2 regions of the Ramlibacter sp. MAHUQ-53 genome follow, and region 1 is predicted to be linked to the other one. Evidence: riboswitches for the same ligand, from Rfam matches in the RefSeq annotation. Region 1 holds a riboswitch; the other holds the start of a gene.

Region 1 (7,133 bases):
CGCCATGGGTGGTGAAGCCGATGATGTCGCCGGCGTAGGCTTCATCGACCGCCTCGCGGCGCTGCGAGAGGAAGGTCACCACCGAGGTCGGGCGCAGCTCCTTGCCGGTGCGTTGCACCTTGAGCTTCATGCCCGGCGTGTACTTGCCCGAGGCCATGCGCACGAAGGCGATGCGGTCGCGGTGGTTGGCGTCCATGTTGGCCTGCACCTTGAACACCACGCCGGCGAAACCGGGGTCGTCGGGCTGGATGGTCTTCTCGACCAGCTGCTTGTTCACCACCAGCGAGCTCTTGCGGGGCTGCGGCGCAGGGGCGAGGTCGACCAGGGCGTCGAGCACCTCCATCACGCCGAAGTTGTTCACGCCGGAGCCGAAGAACACGGGCGTCTGCTTGCCGTCGAGGAAGGCGGGGTGGTCCCAGGCGGGCGAGGCGCCCACGGCCAGCTCCATGCTGTCGGCGGCGGCGGTGTACTCGTCGCCGAAGCGGGCCTGCAGGGTGGCGGCGTCATCCAGCGGAATCGTCTCGAAGTCCTGCGGGCGGCGCTCGCTGCCGGACTCGAACACCGTCATGGCATTCGTGCGCAGGTTCATGATGCCGCCGAACAGCTTGCCCTTGCCCACCGGCCAGGTCATGGGCACGCAGGGCATGCCCAGCTCGCGCTCCACCTCGTCGAGGATGTCCAGGGGCTCGCGCACCTCGCGGTCCATCTTGTTGACGAAGGTGATGATGGGGGTGTTGCGCTGGCGGCAGACCTCGATCAGGCGGCGCGTCTGCGCCTCCACGCCGTTGGCCGCGTCGATCACCATCAGGGCGGCGTCGACCGCGGTCAGCACGCGGTAGGTGTCCTCGGAGAAGTCCTTGTGGCCGGGGGTGTCCAGCAGGTTGATCACGTGGTCGCGATACAGCATCTGCATCACCGAGGAGGCCACCGAGATGCCGCGCTGCTTCTCGATCTCCATCCAGTCGGAGGTGGCGTGGCGCGAGGCCTTGCGCGCCTTCACGCTGCCGGCGATCTGGATCGCGCCGGAGAACAGCAGCAGCTTTTCCGTCAGCGTGGTCTTGCCCGCGTCGGGGTGGGAGATGATGGCGAAGGTGCGGCGACGCCGGGTCTCGGCGGCAAACGGTGAGGCGGACACAGGGAAGAAACTCCGTCGGGACGGCAGGTTGCCAGGAGACTGCAGGGCGCCTGCAGCCGAACCCCCGATTGTCGCCGATGCCCTGGCCGGCGCCCATCCCGCCGGGCCGCCGGCGCGGGGCGGCCGCGCCGGGAGTCCCGCCTCAGCCCCGCCTGAGCCAGGGCGTGAGGACCTGCCCGAGTTCGGCCGGGGTCGCCACGGCCAGCTGGTCGAACCCGCACGCGTGCGCCGGCTTGTCCAGGCGCCAGCCCTTGAAGGCGGTGGCGTCGCGGAAGCGCCTGCCGGTCAGGTGCTCGTAGCTGACCTCGCACACCCGCTCGGGCCGCAGCGGCTCCCAGCGCAGGGCCTTGCCCACATGCCAGGCGCCCTGGTTCTCCGGGGTCTGCACCTGGTCGCGCCAGGGGTGGCCCTCCAGCGCGTTCTCGCGCAGGGGCGCCAGTTCGGCCACCAGCGCGCGCCGCATGTCCACGGTGAAGGTGGCGGCGGTGCCCACGGGCTGCAGTACGCCGGCTTCGTCGTACAGCCCCAGCAGCAGGGAGCCGACGGCCTCCTGGCGGTCGGTGTGCCAGTGGAAGCCGGCGACCACGCAATCGGCGGTATGGGCGTGCTTGACCTTGAGCTGCGTCCGCTTGGCCGGCTGGTAGGGCGCGTCGGCCGGCTTGGCCATGACGCCGTCGAGGCCGGCGCCCTGGAAGCGCGCCAGCCAGTCCTGGGCCACCGCCCGGTCCGCGGTCTGGGGGGTGAGGTGCAGGGGGGACTTGGCGGCGGCCAGCAGGCGCTCGAGTCGGGCGCGCCGGTCCTGCAGGGGCAGGGCCATGGTGCTGCGGCCGCCGGCGGCCAGCAGGTCGAAAGCGACGAAGGCGGAGGGCGCCTTGCGGGCCAGGAACCCGATCAGGGACTCGGACATCTGGATCCGCTTCTGCAGCGACTCGGCGTCCAGCCCCTGCGGGCCGGAGACGACGATCTCGCCGTCCAGGATGCAGCCCTTGGGGAGCTGCTCGGACAGCGCCTTCTCCAGCTCGGGGAAGTAGCGGTTCAGGGGCTTGAGGTCGCGGCCCTGGATCACCACGCCCGCGGGCGTGCGGAACACCAGGGCGCGCAGGCCGTCCCATTTGGGCTCGAAGAGGAAGCCGTCGCCCTCGGGCAGGGCGGGGGCCACCTTGGCCAGCATGGGGTCGATCGGGGAGGCGGGCATGTTCACTGCGGTCATGCCCCGCTTTTACCACTGGCCCGGGGCGGCCCGCACCGGGGCGCCGCACTATAGTCCCGTCATGCGCCTGATCCCCGCCCTCCTCCTGGCGGCCGCCACGGCCGCCAGCGCCCAGTCCGCCCCTCGTTCCGGCGAGGCCATCGTCCGCGACGCCTGCATGGCCTGCCACGGCGAGGGGTTGCTCAAGGCCCCCCGGCTGGGGGACCGCAAGGCCTGGGCACCCCTGATCCGGGAGGGCCAGCCGGCCCTGACCGCCACCGCCTGGACCGGCATCCGCCAGATGCCCCCCAAGGGCGGCCGCGCCGACCTGAGCCTCGAGGAACTCGCCCGGGCGGTCGCCTACATGGCCCGCCAGGGCGGCGGCAACTGGCCCGACCCCGACGCCGCCACGCTGGCGCGGATCGAGGCGGCGGTGAAAAAACGCGAGGCGCGCGGGGCCAAGCCCTGACACGCTAAAATCGGGGCTTCATCCGAGGAGCGTTGCAGCACGTCCCGTGCGAGGCTCGGATTCCATCTCTTGCAACGACGCTCACCCACGCTGTCCGTGCGGTGAGGCCTCCTCCCCCGGCTGGCGTGGCCTTCAGTTGAACCTGACTTGGAGCCACCCATGAACGCCATCCTCAAGCCCGCAGCCACGACCGACTGCGCCATCGCCGACCTGTCCCTGGCCGACTGGGGCCGCAAGGAAATCCGCATCGCCGAGACCGAGATGCCCGGCCTGATGGCCATCCGCGAGGAGTTCGCGGCCAAGCAGCCCCTCAAGGGCGCGCGCATCACCGGCTCGCTGCACATGACGATCCAGACGGCGGTGCTGATCGAGACGCTGCAGGCGCTGGGCGCCGACGTGCGCTGGGCCTCGTGCAACATCTTCTCCACCCAGGACCATGCCGCCGCGGCCATCGTCGCCAACGGCACGCCGGTGTTCGCCATCAAGGGCGAGTCCCTCGAGGACTACTGGGACTACACCCACCGCATCTTCGAGTTCGGCCCCAAGGGCTCGGCCACCGAAGGCCCCAACATGATCCTGGACGACGGCGGCGACGCCACCATGCTCATGCACCTGGGCAAGCGCGCAGAGAGGGACCCGAGCGTCCTGACCAACCCCGGCAGCGAGGAAGAGCGCATCCTGTTCGCGTCCATCAAGGCCAAGCTGGCCGTCGATCCCACCTGGTACAGCCGCAAGAGCGCGCAGATCCTGGGCGTGACCGAGGAGACCACCACCGGCGTGCACCGCCTGAAGGAAATGTCGGCCAAGGGCACGCTGATGTTCCGCGCCATCAACGTCAACGACTCCGTCACCAAGAGCAAGTTCGACAACCTGTACGGTTGCCGCGAATCGCTGGTGGACGGCATCAAGCGCGCCACCGACGTGATGATCGCCGGCAAGGTGGCCCTGGTGGCCGGCTATGGCGACGTGGGCAAGGGCTCGGCCCAGGCCCTGCGCGCCCTCTCGGCCCAGGTCTGGGTGACCGAGATCGACCCGATCAATGCCCTGCAGGCCGCCATGGAAGGCTTCCGCGTGGTGACCATGGACTGGGCCGCCGACAAGGCCGACATCTTCGTGACCGCCACCGGCAACAAGTCGGTCATCACCTACGAGCACATGGCGAAGATGAAGGACCAGGCCATCGTCTGCAACATCGGCCACTTCGACAACGAGATCGACGTTGCGACCCTCGAGGCCAAGTGCCAGTGGGAGGAGATCAAGCCGCAGGTGGACCACGTGATCTTCGAGGACGGCAAGCGCATCATCCTGCTGGCCAAGGGCCGCCTGGTGAACCTGGGCTGCGCCACCGGCCACCCGAGCTTCGTGATGTCCTCCTCCTTCGCCAACCAGACGATCGCGCAGATCGAGCTGTTCTCGCACCCCGAGGGCTACGACGTGGGCAAGGTCTACACCCTGCCCAAGCACCTGGACGAGAAGGTCGCCCGCCTGCACCTGAAGAAGATCGGCGCGCAGCTCACCGAGCTGAGCGACGAGCAGGCCGACTACATCGGCGTGCCCAAGCAGGGCCCGTACAAGCCGGACACCTACCGCTACTGATCGCGCAGGCAGCGGCATGCGCGCCGACCAGTTGCTCGTGGACCGCGGGCTGGCCACCAGCCGCTCGCAGGCGCAGCGGCTGATCGCCTCGGGCATGCGCTGGCTCTCGCGCGAGGGCTGGAAGCCTGTCGCCAAGAACGGCGAGGAGCTGCCCGCCGGGTGCGAGATCGAGCTGGCCGACGACGCCGAGGTGCGCTATGTCTCGCGCGGCGGCCTCAAGCTCGCCGGCGCGCTGCGCGCCAGCGGCCTCGACGTGGCGGGCCGCGTGTGCCTGGACGTGGGCCAGTCCACCGGCGGTTTCACCGACTGCCTGCTGCAGCAGGGCGCGGCCCGCGTGGTGGGCGTGGACGTGGGCCACGGCCAGCTGCACCCGCGCATCCGCGGCGACGCGCGCGTCGCCTGCCTGGAGCGTATCAATGCGCGCCACCTCGTGGCGGCGGACCTGCCCGAGGCGGCCTACGGCTTCATCACCGGCGACCTGTCGTTCATCTCGCTCACGCTGGTGCTGCCGGCGCTGGCGCCGCTGCTGGCCGAGGGCGGTGACCTGCTGATGCTGGCCAAGCCGCAGTTCGAGCTGCAGCCGGGGCAGGTGGGCAAGGGCGGCATCGTGCGCGATGCGTCGCTGTACGCCGAGGTGGAGCGCAGGCTGCGCGTGTGCTGCGAGTCGCTGGGGCTGCGCGTGGCGGGCTGGTTCGACAGCCCGATCGCCGGCGGTGACGGCAACCGCGAGTTCTTCATCCACGCCCGCCAGGGCGGTTGACCCTCGATTCCCCGATTGTTCGAATTGCGAGAAGGAGAAGCCGATGCTTCCCATCAGCCTTGAGTTCTTTCCCCCCAAGACGCCCGAGGGCGCGGCCAAGCTGCGCGCCGCGCGCCAGGCCCTGTACGCGCTGAAGCCGGAGTTCTGCTCCGTCACCTTCGGCGCGGGCGGCTCGACGCAGGAGGGCACGCTGGCGGCCGTCACCGAGATCATGGGCGAGGGCGTGCCCGCCGCGCCCCACCTCTCGTGCATCGGCCAGACGCGGGCCAGCATCCGCGAGCGCCTGGCGGCCTACCGCGCGGCCGGCGTGCAGCGCATCGTCGCCCTGCGCGGCGACCTGCCCTCGGGCTACGGCATGGGCGGCGAGTTCCGCTATGCCAGCGACCTGGTGGCCTTCATCCGAGAGGAGACGGGCGACCACTTCCACCTCGAGGTGGCGGCCTACCCGGAGGTGCATCCGCAGGCGAAGTCGCCGCAGTCGGACCTGGAGGCCTTCGCGGCCAAGGTGAAGGCCGGCGCGAACTCGGGCATCACGCAGTACTTCTTCAACAGCGACGCCTACTTCCGCTATGTCGACGACCTGTACAAGCTGGGGGTCGACGTGCCGATCGTGCCGGGCATCATGCCCATCACCAGCTCCACGCAGCTGATGCGGTTCTCCGATGCCTGCGGCGCCGAGATCCCACGCTGGATCCGGCTGCGCCTGCAAAGCTACGGTGACGACACGGCCTCGATCAAGGCCTTCGGGCTCGACGTGGTGGCCGGCCTGTGCGAGCAGCTCACGGTGGCCGGCGTGCCCGGCCTGCACTTCTACACGATGAACCAGTCGGCGGCGGTGCTGGCGATCTGCGGCGCGCTGGGGGACTGACCGCCTCCGCCGGGGAGCGCCTCAGGACAGGGGGCCCCAGCCGGAACCGCGCGCGGGCGGGCCCGGGCGCAAGGGATCGGACAGGGGCGCGAGCGGCGCTGGCTGCGACAGGAAGGCCTTGTAGCGCCCGCTGCGATTGAGCTTCATGTAGATGCGGTGAAGGTGTGTCTTCACCGTGGTGTCGCTGATCGCGAGCTGGCGGCCGATCTCCTTGTTGCTCAGGCCGTCCCCTGCGAGGGTCAGGATCTCCTCTTCCCGCGCGGTGAGCCGGTTCTCGCCGCCGGTGGCCGTGGGGGCGGCCGCATGCGGTGTGCTCAGGCACTGGTGCAGGGTGCGATAGAGCAGTTCATGGTCGTACCAGGCGCCGTCGGCCTGCACGGCGGCCAGGGCCTGGGCCACGTCGTCCGGATCCGGGATGCCTTCCAGGATGCCCGCGGCGCCGCCGCGGATGGCGCCGATCACCAGGTCCTGCGTGGCGACTTCGGCGGCGAGCAGCACGCGGGTGCCCGGGCTCACGCGCCGCAGCTGGCGCAGCGTGCGCTCCACGAGCTCCCCCTCGGGGATCTCGGCGATGGCGATGTCGGGCCGCAGGTGGGAGGCATCGTCCAGCAGGCGCGCCAGGTCGCACGACGCGCACACGAAGGATTCACTGCGGGCGATGGATTCCAGCACGCGGCAGATCTCGCGTCCGCGGGCCGGGTCGTTGTAGGCGATGAGAACGGCGATATCCACGAGTACCTCTCTGGCATGAATCAGGTGCGAGCAAGGGATGGGAACCTAACGATTTAAAACATTTGTGAAAATGACAATGATCGAGATCAATGCTTTTTAGGTTAAGCCGCGCCTGAAGGCAAAAAATCAAGCCGAAAAGAACACTTTGGCTGTACTCCAAGCGGTGTATTGCTGCACCCGCACATGTAGGCGCATCGTTCGCTCCCCGGACCTGTTGTTACAAATTCGGCGTTAAGGGGTCACCCTAAGACGCCTAGGCGACAACGCTGCGACGTGGTCTGGCGGGCGATGCGGCCGGCCCCTGATTGGCTGCGACACGAGAAGAGGGACAGCCATGGCCACGATCATTGCCGTCGACGAAAGCTCCGGCACGCAGAACGCAAC
Region 2 (7,133 bases), on a different contig from region 1:
GTCTGGGCCAGGCGCTGCAGGATCGGCAGGCCCACCTTGCCCACCGGGTCGGAGGTGCGCATCACGTACTCGAGCTCGATCACGCGCGGCCCGAGGACATACATGCCCCCGGTCAGGCGGGTCAGTAGGCCGGCTGCCGAGAGTTCGCGGATGTAGCGGTAGCCGCTCGAGGTGGAAAGCTGCAGGTGCTCGCAAATGGCATCCGCCGTCCAGTTCGCGTGCCCCTCGTCGAACAACTCGAGGATCGAGAGCATCTTGCTGAGGCTGGTGGCCATGGCGGTCGGCGGGCGTCGGGCACCGGCACATCCCGGCTGGGCAAGTCTAGCAACCTGACCCGACGGCTCTCTGCGAGGCCGGCACCGCGTCGTGCCGCGGGCCGCGGCCTCCAGCGGCACGGCAGCCTCAGAGATTCGGCGCCAGCAGCCGCTCGAGCTGCGCCACCTCCTCGCCGCGGCGGCGGGCCAGGTCCTGCACCTGGTCGTCGCCGATCTTGCCGACGTTGAAGTAGGTGGCCTGCGGGTGGGCCAGGTAGAAGCCGCTCACGCTGGCGGCCGGCGTCATCGCCAGGCTCTCGGTCAGCCCCATGCCGATTTCCTGCGCCTGCAGCAGCTCGAACATGCCGCGCTTGGCGCTGTGGTCGGGGCAGGCCGGGTAGCCGGGCGCGGGACGGATGCCGCGGTACTTCTCGCCGATCAGGTCCTCGTTGGACAGCGCCTCGTCCGCCGCATAGCCCCACAGGTCCTTGCGCACGCGCTCGTGCAGGCACTCGGCGAAGGCCTCGGCCAGACGGTCGGCCAGGGCCTTGAGCATGATCGCGGAGTAGTCGTCGTGGTCGTCGAGGAAGTACTGCTCCTTCTTGTCCACGCCGATGCCGGCGGTCACGGCGAAGACGCCCACGTAGTCCTTCGCCACGCCCTTGGGCGCGACGAAGTCGGCCAGGCAGCGGCTCGGGCGCATCACGCCGTCCACCGCCTGCTTCTCGGCCTGCTGGCGCAGGCCGTACCAGGTCATGGCCACCTGCGAGCGCGACTCGTCGGTGTACAGCTCGATGTCGTCGTCGTTCACGGTGTTGGCAGGCCACAGCCCCATGACCGCATTGGCGGTGAGCCAGCGGCCCTCGATCAGGCGCTTGAGCATGCGCTGGCCGTCGGCGTAGACACGCACGGCCTCGGTCCCCACGACCTCGTCCTTCAGGATCGCGGGGAACGGCCCGGCCAGGTCCCAGGTCTGGAAGAACGGGCCCCAGTCGATGTACTTCGCGAGCTCGGCGAGGTCGAAGTTGCGGAACACACGCCGGCCGATGAACTTCGGCTGCGGCGGGGTGTAGGCCGACCAGTCGATCGGCGTCTTGTTCGCGCGCGCCTTGTCCAGCGGCCACAGCGGCGCCTGCTTCTTGCCGGCGTGCTGCTGGCGCACCTTCTCGTAGTCGGCGTTCACCTCGTCGATGTACTTGGCCGCCTGCTCGGACAGCAGGCTGGTGGCCACGCTCACGCTGCGCGAGGCATCGGGCACGTAGACCACCGGGCCCTCGTAGTGGGGCGCGATCTTCACCGCCGTATGCACGCGGCTGCAGGTGGCGCCGCCAATGAGCAGCGGGATCTTGCGCAGGCGGAAGTGCTCGTCCTTCTGCATCTCGGCGGCGACGTACTGCATCTCCTCCAGCGAGGGCGTGATCAGGCCCGACAGGCCGATGATGTCCGCGCCCTCGACCTTGGCCCGCGCCAGGATCTCGTGGCAGGGGACCATCACGCCCATGTTCACCACCTCGAAGTTGTTGCACTGCAGGACCACGGTGACGATGTTCTTGCCGATGTCGTGCACGTCGCCCTTGACGGTGGCGATGACGATCTTGCCCTTGGCCTTGACGTCCTCGCCGGCCGCCTCCTGCTGGCGCTTCTCCTCCTCGATGTAGGGGATCAGGTGGGCCACCGCCTGCTTCATCACGCGGGCGGACTTCACCACCTGGGGCAGGAACATCTTGCCCTGGCCGAACAGGTCACCCACGATGTTCATGCCGTCCATCAGCGGGCCTTCGATCACGTGCAGCGGGCGGCCGCCCTGGGCCAGCACGTTGCGGTAGGCCTCCTCGGTGTCCCCGGTGATGAAGTCGGTGATGCCGTGCACCAGCGCATGCGACAGGCGCTGTTCCACCGTGCCGTTGCGCCACTCGTTGCGCTTGCTGTCGTCCTTGGCCGCGCCCTTGGCCTGCTCGGCGATCTCCACCAGGCGCTCGCCGGCGTCGGGCCGGCGATTGAGCACCACGTCCTCCACGCGCTCGCGCAGGGTGGGCTCCACCTCGTCGTAGACGCCGACCATGCCGGCGTTGACGATGCCCATGTCCATGCCCGCCTGGATGGCGTGGTACAGGAACACGGTGTGGATCGCCTCGCGCACCGGGTCGTTGCCGCGGAAGGAGAAGCTCACGTTGGACACGCCGCCCGAGACCTTGGCGCCGGGCAGGTGCTGCTTGATCCAGCGGGTGGCCTCGATGAAGTCGACCGCGTAGTTGTCATGCTCCTCGATGCCGGTGGCGATCGCGAAGATGTTGGGGTCGAAGATGATGTCCTCGGGCGGGAAGTCGAGTTCGTCCACCAGCAGCCGGTAAGCCCGCTCGCAGATCTCGATCTTGCGCTGGTAGGTGTCGGCCTGGCCCTTCTCGTCGAAGGCCATCACCACGGCGGCGGCGCCATAGCGCTTGATCAGCTTGGCCTGGTGGCGGAACGGGGCCTCGCCTTCCTTCAGGCTGATCGAGTTGACGATGGCCTTGCCCTGGATGCAGCGCAGGCCGGCCTCGATCACCTCCCACTTGGAGCTGTCCACCATGATCGGCACGCGGGCGATGTCGGGCTCGCTGGCGACCAGGTTCAGGAAGCGCACCATCGCCGCCTGGCTGTCCAGCATGGCCTCGTCCATGTTGATGTCGATCACCTGGGCGCCGTTCTCCACCTGCTGGCGGGCCACGGCCAGGGCCTCCTCGAACTGGCCGTTCAGGATCAGGCGGGCGAAGGCCTTGGAGCCGGTGACGTTGGTGCGCTCGCCGATGTTGACGAACAGCGTCTTCTCGCCGACCAGCACGGGTTCGAGGCCCGCGAGGCGCATGGGAGGGACGGGAAGGGTGTCGGGATGGGGAGCGTCGGTCTGCATGTGGACTCACCTGGCGGGGAAACACGGGGCTAGGTGAGCGCGGTTGGATTCCTCAAGCCTGACGCCGGGCGGGCCCGGCGCTGCAGCGCTCCTTGAGTGGACCGGCATTTTACCGGCTGCGCCGCGGGCGGGACAGGGCAGGCAACTCGACCGGAGTGGTTGTTACGGACCGGTCTTGCCCGCAGGAACCCGCCATGTTCAAGACCACCAGCCAACGCTTCCTCGCCCCCACCCTGGTCCACGCCGCCCAAGTGGCGACGCCCCGGGCCGCCAGCTCGTCGTCCTCGCTGACCTCGCTCAACTACGCCCTGTGCAGCCGCCTGTCTGACCTCGACCCCCACCACCCCTCGGCCCACCGGGCCGATTCGATCGAGCGCCTGCACGAGGAGTTCGCCGAGTCCCTGGCGGAGGAGTGGCGGGCCCTGGGGTCGCAGGCCCGCTCCGGCCTTTCGCCCGAGGAGCAGGACACCCTGCGCCTGAACCGCACCATCAACGCCAACCTCTCGACGACGCTGGAACACGCGCCCCGGCTGCTGCGGGCCTTCACCCCCGATGCCGACCCCGACGTGCCGGGCCACGCCGCGCTGAAATCCGAGTCGGGCAAGGTGTTCTCCCGCATGGTGCAGCACCCCACCCGTCGGGCGCAGGCCATGGTCTATGCCGCGGCCACCCGTTCGGGTGACCACAAGGCCCTGGGCATCCTGCTGCCCACCCCGCAGGAGCGCCGCGAGGTCGAGCGCATGCGCGAGCAGGCCGGCGACCGCGGGCTGGACCTGCGCACCGTGGTCCAGCTCCGCGACTACGCCCACTTCGCCACCGGCTCCTTCAACTTCTACCGGGCGGCCTCCATCCTGAAGACGATGCATGCCACCTTGGACGTGGCCCTGCTGGTGGAGGACGTGACGGCGCCGTTCACCGAGGCCATCGAGCGCCTGTGGGCCTTCCCCGACGCCCGCGTGACGGGCGACGACGTGCACAAGGGGTGGGTGGGCACCAAGGCCCTGCCGCTGGCACCCGGCACCGGATTCGAATTCAGCCGCCCCATCTCGGCCACGGTGCGGGCGGAGGGCAGCTACGTGCTGCGGGTCACGCCCGACTTGCGCAGCTACAACGTGCACCTGGTCATGCGCGGCGGTGAGGGCCAGCGGGTCAAGGCCGTCCACTTCAGCCTCTACAACGCGCTGTCCACGGTGCACGAGGGCGAGGTCATGGTGCTGCCGAACCAGCGCTTCGTGGTGAAGTCGGCCACCGAGGAGGACGTGCGGGACGGCCAGTCCCTGCAGCCGGTCACCCGCTGCATCGCGCAGAAGGTGGGCGAGCCCCACGTGCTGTGAGGCCCGCGCCGCGCCCGTGCCTTACGCGGCGTCCCTGTAGAAGAAGTCCTTGCGCACGCTGCGAGCGGCCAGCGGCGCGACGGCCTGGCCGATGGCGGCGATGTGCTCCGGCGTGGTGCCGCAGCAGCCGCCGACGATGTTGATCAGCCCCTCGGCCGCGAACTCCCGCAGCAGGCGTGCCGTGACCTCGGGGGTCTCGTCGAAGCCGGTCTCGCTCATGGGGTTGGGCAGGCCGGCGTTGGGGTAGCAGCTGATGTAGGTGTCGCCGGCCACCTTGGCCAGCTCCTGGATGTAGGGGCGCATCAGGGCCGCGCCCAGCGCGCAGTTCAGGCCCACGGCCAGCGGCTTCGCATGGCGCACCGAGTACCAGAAGGCGGTGACGGTCTGGCCGCTGAGGATGCGGCCGGAGGCGTCGGTCACCGTGCCGCTGATGATGATCGGCAGGCGCTCGCCCGATTGCTCGAAGTACTCGTCGATCGCGAACAGGGCAGCCTTGGCGTTCAGCGTGTCGAAGATGGTCTCGACCAGGATCAGGTCCACCCCGCCCTCCACCAGCGCCTGCACCTGCTCGAAGTAGGCGGCGCGCAGCTGCTCGAAGGTGACGTTGCGCGCGCCCGGGTCGTTGACGTCGGGGCTGATGCTGGCAGTGCGCGGCGTGGGGCCGAGGGCGCCGGCGACGAAGCGCGGCTTGTCCGGGGTGGAGAACTTGTCGGCGGCCTCGCGGGCCACCTTCGCGGAGGCCAGGTTCAGCTCGCGCGCCAGGTGGCCGAGCTCGTAATCGTCCTGGGCGATGGAGGTGGCGCCGAAGGTGTTGGTCTCGATCAGGTCCGCGCCGGCGGCCAGGAAGCCCTCGTGGATGTCGCGGATCACGTCCGGGCGGGTCAGGCTCAGGAGCTCGCCGTTGTTCTTCACGTCCACGCCGTGGTCGGCGAAGCGCTCGCCGCGCACCTGTTCCTCGGTCAGGCGCAGGCGCTGGATCATCGTGCCCATGGCACCGTCGATGAGGGCGATGCGCTGGGCGAGGATGCCGGGCAGGGCCTGGCCGCGGGTGTAGGCGATGGGGGAGCTCATGATCCCCGTGATTGTAGGAACTGGCAGGGTCCGGCGCGGGGCCGGGGGATCCGATGACACACCCCCGGGCGTTGCGACGACAATTCCCGGATCTTGTCCGCTCTCCTGAATTCCCCCGCCTCCGCCCCCCTCGCCGTGCTGCGCGAGGTGTTCGGCTACGAGCAGTTCCGCGGCCCGCAGGCCGCCATCATCGACCACGTCAGCGCCGGCGGCGATGCCCTGGTCCTCATGCCCACCGGCGGCGGCAAGTCGCTGTGCTACCAGGTGCCCGCCATCGTGCGCCAGCGCGCCGGGCACGGCGTGACGATCGTCGTCTCGCCCCTGATCGCGCTGATGCACGACCAGGTCGGCGCCCTGCACGAGGCCGGCGTGGAGGCCGCTTTCCTCAACTCCACCCTCAGCGGCGAGGAGGCCAGCGCGGTCGAGCGGCGCATGCTGCGCGGCGAAATCACCCTGCTGTATGCGGCGCCCGAGCGCGTGACCACGCCGCGCTTCCTGGCGCAGCTGGACTCGCTGCACGAGCGCGGGCTGCTGTCGCTCTTCGCGATCGACGAGGCGCACTGCGTGAGCCAGTGGGGCCACGATTTCCGCCCGGAATACCGCGCCCTCACCGTGCTGCACGAACGCTATGCCGGCGTGCCGCGCATCGCCCTCACCGCCACGGCCGACGCGCTCACGCGGCAGGACATCGTCGAGCGCCTGCAGCTCGAGGAGGCGCGCCAGTTCGTCTCCAGCTTCGACCGGCCGAACATCTCCTACACCATCGTCGAGAAGAAGGACCCGTCGCTGCAGCTGCTGCGCTTCATCGAGAACGAGCATGCGGGCGAGGCGGGCGTCGTCTACTGCCAGTCGCGCAAGCGGGTCGAGGACACCGCGGCCTCGCTCAAGGAGCAGGGCATCAACGCCCTGCCCTACCACGCCGGCCTCGATGCCGAGGTGCGCCAGCGCCACCAGGACCGCTTCCTGCGCGAGGACGGCATCGTGATGGTCGCCACCATCGCCTTCGGCATGGGCATCGACAAGCCCGACGTGCGCTTCGTCGCCCACCTGGACATGCCCAAGAACATCGAGGGCTACTACCAGGAGACCGGCCGCGCGGGGCGCGACGGACTGCCCGCCGCCGCCTGGATGGCCTACGGCCTGCAGGACGTGGTGAACCAGCGCCGCATGATCGACGAGAGCCCCGCCGGCGAGGAGTTCAAGCAGGTCATGCGCGGCAAGCTCGATGCCCTGCTCGCCCTGGCGGAGGCCACCGACTGCCGCCGCGTGCGGCTGCTCGGGTACTTCGGCGAGGCCAGCCAGCCCTGCGGCAACTGCGACAACTGCCTGAACCCGCCCCAGGTCTGGGACGGCACCGACGCCGCGCGCAAGCTGCTGTCCACCATCTACCGCGTGCAGCAGCTCAGTGGCATCAGCTTCGGCGCCGGCCACGTCATGGACATCCTGCGCGGCAAGGCGACGGAGAAGGTCAAGCAGTTCGGCCACGAGCAGGTCTCGACCTTCGGCATCGGCGCGGAGTTCAGCGAGGCGCAGCTGCGCGGCGTGCTGCGCCAGCTGATCGCCGTCGGCGCGCTGTCGGTCGAT

The links. A riboswitch is a leader RNA that binds a small molecule or an ion and turns the genes downstream of it on or off. The one in region 1 is predicted to bind S-adenosylhomocysteine.
Region 2: linked by a shared signal. The riboswitch ahead of metH (methionine synthase) and the one ahead of ahcY (adenosylhomocysteinase) in region 1 are both predicted to bind S-adenosylhomocysteine.

The regions. Positions count from the first base shown of each region.
Region 1 covers NZ_JBQWTS010000013.1:54,191-61,323, forward strand. The annotation lists gene ACT80S_RS17305 (peptide chain release factor 3) at 1-1,135, opposite strand, end outside; gene ACT80S_RS17310 (ATP-dependent DNA ligase) at 1,278-2,345, opposite strand; gene ACT80S_RS17315 (c-type cytochrome) at 2,407-2,793, shown strand; S-adenosyl-L-homocysteine riboswitch at 2,812-2,883, shown strand; gene ahcY (adenosylhomocysteinase) at 2,953-4,389, shown strand; gene ACT80S_RS17325 (TlyA family RNA methyltransferase) at 4,406-5,149, shown strand; gene metF (methylenetetrahydrofolate reductase [NAD(P)H]) at 5,193-6,017, shown strand; gene ACT80S_RS17335 (response regulator transcription factor) at 6,039-6,749, opposite strand; partial or broken gene ACT80S_RS17340 (beta strand repeat-containing protein) at 7,084-7,133, shown strand, end outside.
Region 2 covers NZ_JBQWTS010000006.1:167,709-174,841, reverse strand. The annotation lists gene ACT80S_RS11250 (IclR family transcriptional regulator) at 1-275, opposite strand, end outside; gene metH (methionine synthase) at 403-3,099, opposite strand; S-adenosyl-L-homocysteine riboswitch at 3,173-3,244, opposite strand; gene ACT80S_RS11240 (hypothetical protein) at 3,339-4,478, shown strand; gene ACT80S_RS11235 (homocysteine S-methyltransferase family protein) at 4,500-5,549, opposite strand; gene recQ (DNA helicase RecQ) at 5,643-7,133, shown strand, end outside.